Azospirillum brasilense: one gene and its partner. The protein of the gene in region 2 interacts with the protein of the main gene of each other region in a pairwise test. Links are inferred from orthologs where the notes say so. Each region holds a gene or a part of one and is shown on either strand. Other genes may lie near its edges. The genes, in order: AMK58_RS15555 and purT.

Evidence for each region.
Region 1: the proteins of purT (region 2) and AMK58_RS15555 interact in binary tests that used the Escherichia coli proteins (3 or more experiments, as listed by UniProt). The link is inferred for Azospirillum brasilense from one-to-one orthologs.

What each region holds. Positions count from the first base shown.
Region 1 is NZ_CP012915.1:401,400-404,566, reverse strand. Bases 152-3,001 are described here. They hold AMK58_RS15555 (polyprenyl synthetase family protein), read right to left. Parts: upstream 2,085-3,001; coding sequence 1,218-2,084; downstream 152-1,217. Other genes in these bases: AMK58_RS15545 (histone deacetylase family protein), read right to left, coding at 2,521-3,001; AMK58_RS15550 (exodeoxyribonuclease VII small subunit), read right to left, coding at 2,110-2,364; dxs (1-deoxy-D-xylulose-5-phosphate synthase), read right to left, coding at 152-1,199. In the rest of the region: more of dxs, read right to left, coding at 1-151; more of AMK58_RS15545, read right to left, coding at 3,002-3,167.
Region 2 is NZ_CP012917.1:267,696-270,808, forward strand. The notes cover bases 260-3,055. They hold purT (formate-dependent phosphoribosylglycinamide formyltransferase), read right to left. Parts: upstream 2,345-3,055; coding sequence 1,175-2,344; downstream 260-1,174. Other genes in these bases: AMK58_RS26105 (cytochrome c oxidase subunit 3 family protein), read left to right, coding at 260-833; AMK58_RS26110 (cytochrome C oxidase subunit IV family protein), read left to right, coding at 838-1,113; AMK58_RS26120 (hypothetical protein), read right to left, coding at 2,442-2,939. Also shown: AMK58_RS31010 (hypothetical protein), read left to right, coding at 1-106; more of AMK58_RS26105, read left to right, coding at 231-259. UniProt on the Escherichia coli protein: Involved in the de novo purine biosynthesis. Catalyzes the transfer of formate to 5-phospho-ribosyl-glycinamide (GAR), producing 5-phospho-ribosyl-N-formylglycinamide (FGAR). Formate is provided by PurU via hydrolysis of 10-formyl-tetrahydrofolate.

The DNA of each region.
Region 1 (3,167 bases), on a different replicon or contig from region 2:
CGCTGCAGGAAGGTCGAGTAGATCGCGCAGAAGGGCTTGAAGCCCTCCGTCGCCAGACCGGCGGCGAAGGTCACCGCGTGCTGCTCGGCGATGCCGACGTCGAAGCAGCGGTCGGGGAAGCGCTGGCCGAACAGGTCGAGCCCGGTGCCCGACGGCATGGCCGCGGTGATGGCGAGGACGCGAGAGTCGCGCTCGGCCTCGGCGATCAGGGCGTTGGCGAAGACGCGGGTGTAGGTCGGGGCGTTGGACTTCGGCTTGGACTGGGCGCCGGTGACGACGTCGAACTTGGCGACCGCGTGCAGCTTGTCGGCCGAGGCCTCGGCGGGGCCGTAGCCCTTGCCCTTCTTGGTGACGACGTGGATCAGGACCGGCTTGTCGTCGTCGGCGTCGCGCACGTTCTGCAGGACCGGCAGCAGATGGTCCAGATTGTGCCCGTCGATCGGGCCGATGTAGTAGAAGCCCATCTCCTCGAACAGCGTGCCGCCGGTGACCATGCCACGGGCGTACTCCTCCGCCCGCCGCGCCGCCGTGCGCAGCGGCCGCGGCAGCTGCTCCGCGATGTCCTTGGCCAGATGGCGCAGGCTGAGATAGGGCTTCGACGAGATCAGCCGCGACAGGTACGCGCTCATCGCGCCGACCGGCGGAGCGATGGACATGTCGTTGTCGTTCAGGATGACGATCAGCTTGCTGTTCGCCGACCCGGCGTTGTTCATCGCCTCGTAGGCCATGCCGGCGCTCATCGCGCCGTCGCCGATCACGGCGACCACATGGTTGTCGCGGCCCAGCTGGTCGCGCGCCACCGCCATGCCCAGACCCGCGGAGATCGAGGTGGAGCTGTGGCCAGCGCCGAACGGATCGTACTCGCTCTCCGACCGGTTGGTGAAGCCCGACAGGCCACCGCCGGTGCGCAGGGTGCGGATGCGGTCGCGGCGCCCGGTCAGGATCTTGTGCGGGTAGCACTGGTGCCCGACGTCCCAGATCAGCCGGTCGGCCGGGGTCTGGAACACGTAATGCAGGGCGACGGTCAGTTCGACCACCCCCAGCCCGGCGCCCAAATGACCGCCGGTCACCGACACCGCGCTGATGGTTTCCGTGCGCAGTTCGTCGGCCACCTGCCGAAGCTGTTCGGGCTTGAGCGCGCGCAGGTCGGCGGGGGTGCGGACGAGGTCGAGAAGCGGCGTCTTGTCGTTGGGGGTCACGTTGGAAACGTCCTCCGTTCAGGTCCGCCGCGCGACGACGAAGTCGGCGACCGCTTTGAGGATATCGGCGCGCCCCTCGAAGATCTCCAGGTGCGCCTTGGCCTGCACGGCCAGCATCGCGGCCTGCGAACGGGCGCGGTCCTGCCCGAGGATGGACACGAAGGTCGACTTTCCGGCCTCCGCGTCGCGCCCGACCGACTTGCCGGTCTCCGCCTCCGTGCCTTCCACGTCCAGCAGGTCGTCGACGATCTGGAAGGCCAGCCCCAGGTCATGGGCGTAGGCGCGCAGCGCGAGACGCTGCGGCGGCGGGGCCTTGCCCAGGATGCCGCCGGCCTCGCAGGAGAAGGCGATCATGTCGCCGGTCTTCATGCGCTGGAGCCGCGTCGTCGTGCCGAGGTCGAAGGTCTCGTGCTCGGCGATCAGGTCGAGCATCTGGCCGCCGACCATGCCGTGCGGCCCGGCCGCCTTGGCGAGCGCCGCCACGAGCTGGCAGCGCACGTTCGGGTCCTCGTGGGTCGCCGGGTCAGCCAGCACCTCGAAGGCGTAGGTCAGCAGCCCGTCGCCGGCCAGGATGGCGGTCGCCTCGTCGAACTTGCGATGCACGGTCGGCTGGCCGCGGCGCAGATCGCCGTCGTCCATCGCCGGCAGATCGTCATGGACCAGCGAGTAGCTGTGCACGAACTCCACCGCCACGGCGACGCGCAGCGCGCAGTCCGGGTTGACGCCGAACAGCGCCGCGGACTGGCACACCAGGAAGGGACGCAGCCGCTTGCCGCCGTTCAGGCAGCCGTAGCGCATCGCCTCCAGCACACGCGATTCGGGGAGGTCGGTCGTCGGCAGGAGGTGCAGGATCGCACGCTCCACATCGGCGGCCATGTCGGCCATGGCTGTCTTGAGGTCGGTCTGCACGTCAGTCGATCCGGGCGGGTTCGGTGCCGAGGGTGCCATCGGCGGCAACGGTGATGCGGTCGATCTTGGCCTGGGCCTCCCGCAGCTTCGCCTCGCAATGCCGCTTCAGCGCGGTGCCGCGCTCGTAGGAGGAGATCGCGTCGTCGAGCTTGCCGCGCCCGTCCTCGAGTTGGCGGACGATGCGCTCAAGCTCGGCCAACGCGTCCTCGAAGCTGAGGGCGGCGATGTCGGGGGGAATGTTAGCGAGGTCAGCCATGATCCATCCGGCCAATGATCCATACGATGGGGTGCCCGCGATGGGACCGAGAACCGAAATTATGGCTCAGCCCCCAAATGCGCAAGGCCCGCGGCGGGCGTATCACGCTCCCACCACGGGCCTAGCCGGAAGAATCGGCCGGAAGAATCGGAAAGCTCAGCAATACATCAATTCGCGCACATGCGCCGCGGTGGCCGTGGCCAGGGCGCGCAGGTTGTAGCCGCCCTCCAGAACCGACACGATGCGGGCGCCGCAATGGGTGCGGGCCAGATCGCCCAGCTTGCGGGTGGCCCAGGCGAAGTCGTCATCGGTCAAATGCAGCCCGGCCAGCGGGTCGCGGGAATGAGCGTCGAATCCGGCGGAGATGATCAACAGGTCCGGTTTGAAATGGTCGATGGCCGGCAGAATGATGTGGGTCATCGCGTGCCGGAACTCCGGCGAGCCGGACATGGCGGCGAGCGGCGCGTTGACGCAGTTGCCGTACTCGCCCTTCTCGCCCGCGTCGCCCGTGCCGGGATAGAGCGGCGACTGGTGGGTGGAGCAATAGAGCAGGTCCGGGTCCCGCTGGAAAATGTCCTGCGTGCCGTTGCCGTGGTGCACGTCGAAATCCATCACCGCAACCCGCTGCAGCCCATGCGCCGCCCGCGCGTGGTAGGCGCCGACCGCGGCGTTGTTGAACAGGCAGAAGCCCATAGCCTTGTCATGCTCGGCATGGTGCCCCGGCGGGCGCACGGCGCAGAAGGCGTTGCGCGAATGGCCCGATGCCACCGCGTCCACCGCCGCGACCACCGCCCCGGCGGCGC
Region 2 (3,113 bases):
CGCGACTGGCAAGCCCGAGGACAAGCCGGCGGCGACCAAGGACGAGATGACCAAGGCCCAGGAGGACGCCGCGCGGGAGCGCGCGGACAAGGGCGGTTACCAGTAAGCTGCGTCACCTGATCGGCGCTGCCTGATCAACAACGGTCCGCGAGTTTGCCCCCGGGCAAAGACGGCGTCCGTCTCCCGCGCCATGGTCCCGTCCGGTCATCACTTCCGGAAGGACAGCGGACATGACGGAAACGGCCGCGCCGGCGACGGTCGTCATCGCGGAGGACGTTGCGGACGGGGAGGCCGCCGACTGGGGGCCCCTCTCCAGCCTGCCCGGCAACCCCATGATGTGGATTCTCATCTTGGGGGAGCTGGCGGCCTTCGGGGCGATGTTCATCGGTTTCGCGGTGACGCGCGCGCTGGACCCGGCGACGTTCGACGCCTCGCAGGCTCAGTTGGACCGTCTGCTCGGCGGCGTGAACACCATGGTCCTGGTGACGAGCGGCTGGCTGGTCGCCGTCGCCCTGCGGCGCCGGGCCTCGGGCCTTTCCCATCGCCCGCTGATGCTCGGCGCGATGGCCCTCGGCGGTGTGTTCCTCGCCATCAAGGCGGTCGAATACGGCGACAAGATCGGCCGTGGCCTGACGCTGGAGACCAACAGCTTCTTCCAGCTCTATTATCTGCTGACCGGCTTCCACGCGATGCACGTCGCCGCGGGGATCGTCATCCTGGGCATCGTCACGTGGTGGGACAGTCTGGAGAACCTGGAGACCGGCGCCGCCTTCTGGCACATGGTGGACCTGATCTGGGTGCTGCTCTACCCCATCGTCTATCTGCTGAGGTGAGGCGATGGCCACCCTGACACGCACCTGGGTGGTGCTGATGCTGCTCACCGCCGTCTCGATGTGGGCGGGGCATGGCACCGGCGGTCTCGGCCCGCTCGGGGTCGGACTCGTCCTCGCCGCGGCCAACGTCAAGGCCGACCGGATTCTCACCCACTACCTGGACCTTCACCGCGCGGACGGCAGCTGGCGGGCGGGGTTCCGGAGTCTGCTCACCCTGCTGGGGGCGGCGCTTTTCGGGATCTACGTTCTTTATCCGATGATCGGCGCGGCTCTGCGCTGAGCGGTGGTTCGCAGCCGGGCCGCGCCGTCGGAGACCGACGGTCGCGCCCGGCTCCGTAACCTTACTCGTAGCGGATGCTGACCGCCGAGGCCGCCTTCAGCGCGCGCTCGCGCGCGTCGTCGGTGTCGGTGCCGGCGGCGAGCGCCACGCCCATACGGCGGTTCTTGCGGGTCGTCGGCTTGCCGAACAGGCGGACGTCCACGTCATGCTCCGCGCTGCCGACGCGCATGGCGTCGGCCAGCCCTTCGATGGCGAAGCGCTCGGCCTCGCGGTCGGCCAGGATGACGGCGGAGGCGGCCGGGCCGCGGACGTGGATCGCCGGGATCGGCAGGCCGAGGATGGCGCGGGCGTGCAGGTCGAACTCCGACAGGTTCTGCGACAGCAGGGTCACCATGCCGGTGTCGTGCGGGCGCGGCGACAGTTCGGAGAAGACGACCTCGTCCTTGGTGACGAAGAACTCCACGCCGAAGATGCCGTAGCCGCCGAGATTGTCCACGACCTTGGCGGCCATGTCCTTGGCGTCGTCGAGCAGCGCCGCGGGCATCGGCACGGGCTGCCAGGATTCCTGATAGTCGCCGCGCTCCTGCCGGTGGCCGATCGGCTCGCAGAACAGGATGCCCTCGCGGGTGCGGACGGTCAGCAGGGTGATCTCGTACTCGAAGGGCACGAACTCCTCGACGATGACCTTGCGGCGGTCGCCGCGCATGTTGGCGACGGCATAGGTCCAGGCGGCCTCAAGCTCCTCGGCGGTGCGGACGGTGCTCTGCCCCTTGCCGGAGGAGGACATGACCGGCTTGATGACGCAGGGCAGGCCGGTGTGCTCCGCCCCGGCGATCACCTCCTCCAGGCTTTCGGCGTAGCGGTACTTGGAGGTGCGCAGGCCCAGCTCCACCGCGGCAACCTCGCGGATGCGGTCGCGGTTCATCGTCATGGTGGCGGCGCGGGCGGAGGGGACGACAGTCAGCCCGGCATCCTCGAACTCGTGCAGCACCTCGGTGCGGATGGCCTCGACCTCCGGCACGATGAAGTCGGGCGTGTGCTTGGCGATGGCCGCGCGCAGGGCGTCCGCGTCGAGCATGGAGAAGACCTCCGCCGCGTCGGCGACTTGCATCGCCGGGGCGTTGGCGTAGCTGTCGCAAGCGATGACCTCGCAGCCGAGACGCTTGGCGGCGATGACGAACTCCTTCCCGAGTTCGCCCGAGCCGAGAAGAAGGATTTTGGCCGTGAACATGCGCGGACTCCCATGACGCAGACGCCCGCGGAGCTTTACCCCAACGCGGGCCGTGCGTACATGGCCGAACGCATGCGTACGCCGCATGGACCGGGCGCTATTGCAGGCTGCCCCAGCGCCGGGTCGCGGGCTCCGCCAGCGCCCAGCGCCACTGGCCGTCCTTGGCCCGGCAGATGGTGGTGACGTTGAAGTCCGGGGCGTCGTCGAGCGTGAAGACCACGTCTTTGCAGGGGATCGCCTCGCCGAAGCCGCGGGCCACCTGCACCGTGCCGGTCTTGCCGCTCAGCGGCAGCTTTTCCTCCACCGTCCAGGTCGCTGCCTGCCCGACGGCGAGCGGGCCGGCGGCGCGGGCGACGGCGTTGTGGACGTTGTCGGTGATCCGCCGCTCCGCGTATTTCACGCCCTGGTCGATGCCGTAGCTGGCCCCGGCGCCGGCGATGATGCCCAGCACCGGGTTGCCGGTGGCCGACCCGACCGTCGCCGCCACGCCCGCCGTGGTCACCCCCGTGACCGCCGAACCGAACCCGGCGCAGCCGGACAGCGCGAGCAGGGCGGCTGCGGGAAGGAGGACGCGGCGGAGCGGGGATGCGGTCATCGGGCGGCACGGTGGTGGTGAGCGGACCGCGGCACCCTATCCGTTCGGATGGGGAGACCGCCCGTGGCCAAAGCGTGACCTTCGCGGGACGGCTTGGCGCGCTTGCCCTATGGACGGTGGCGGGCGCAGGCCCCATGCTTTGGATGACGAGGCTATTTCATGTGGCCAAAGTAA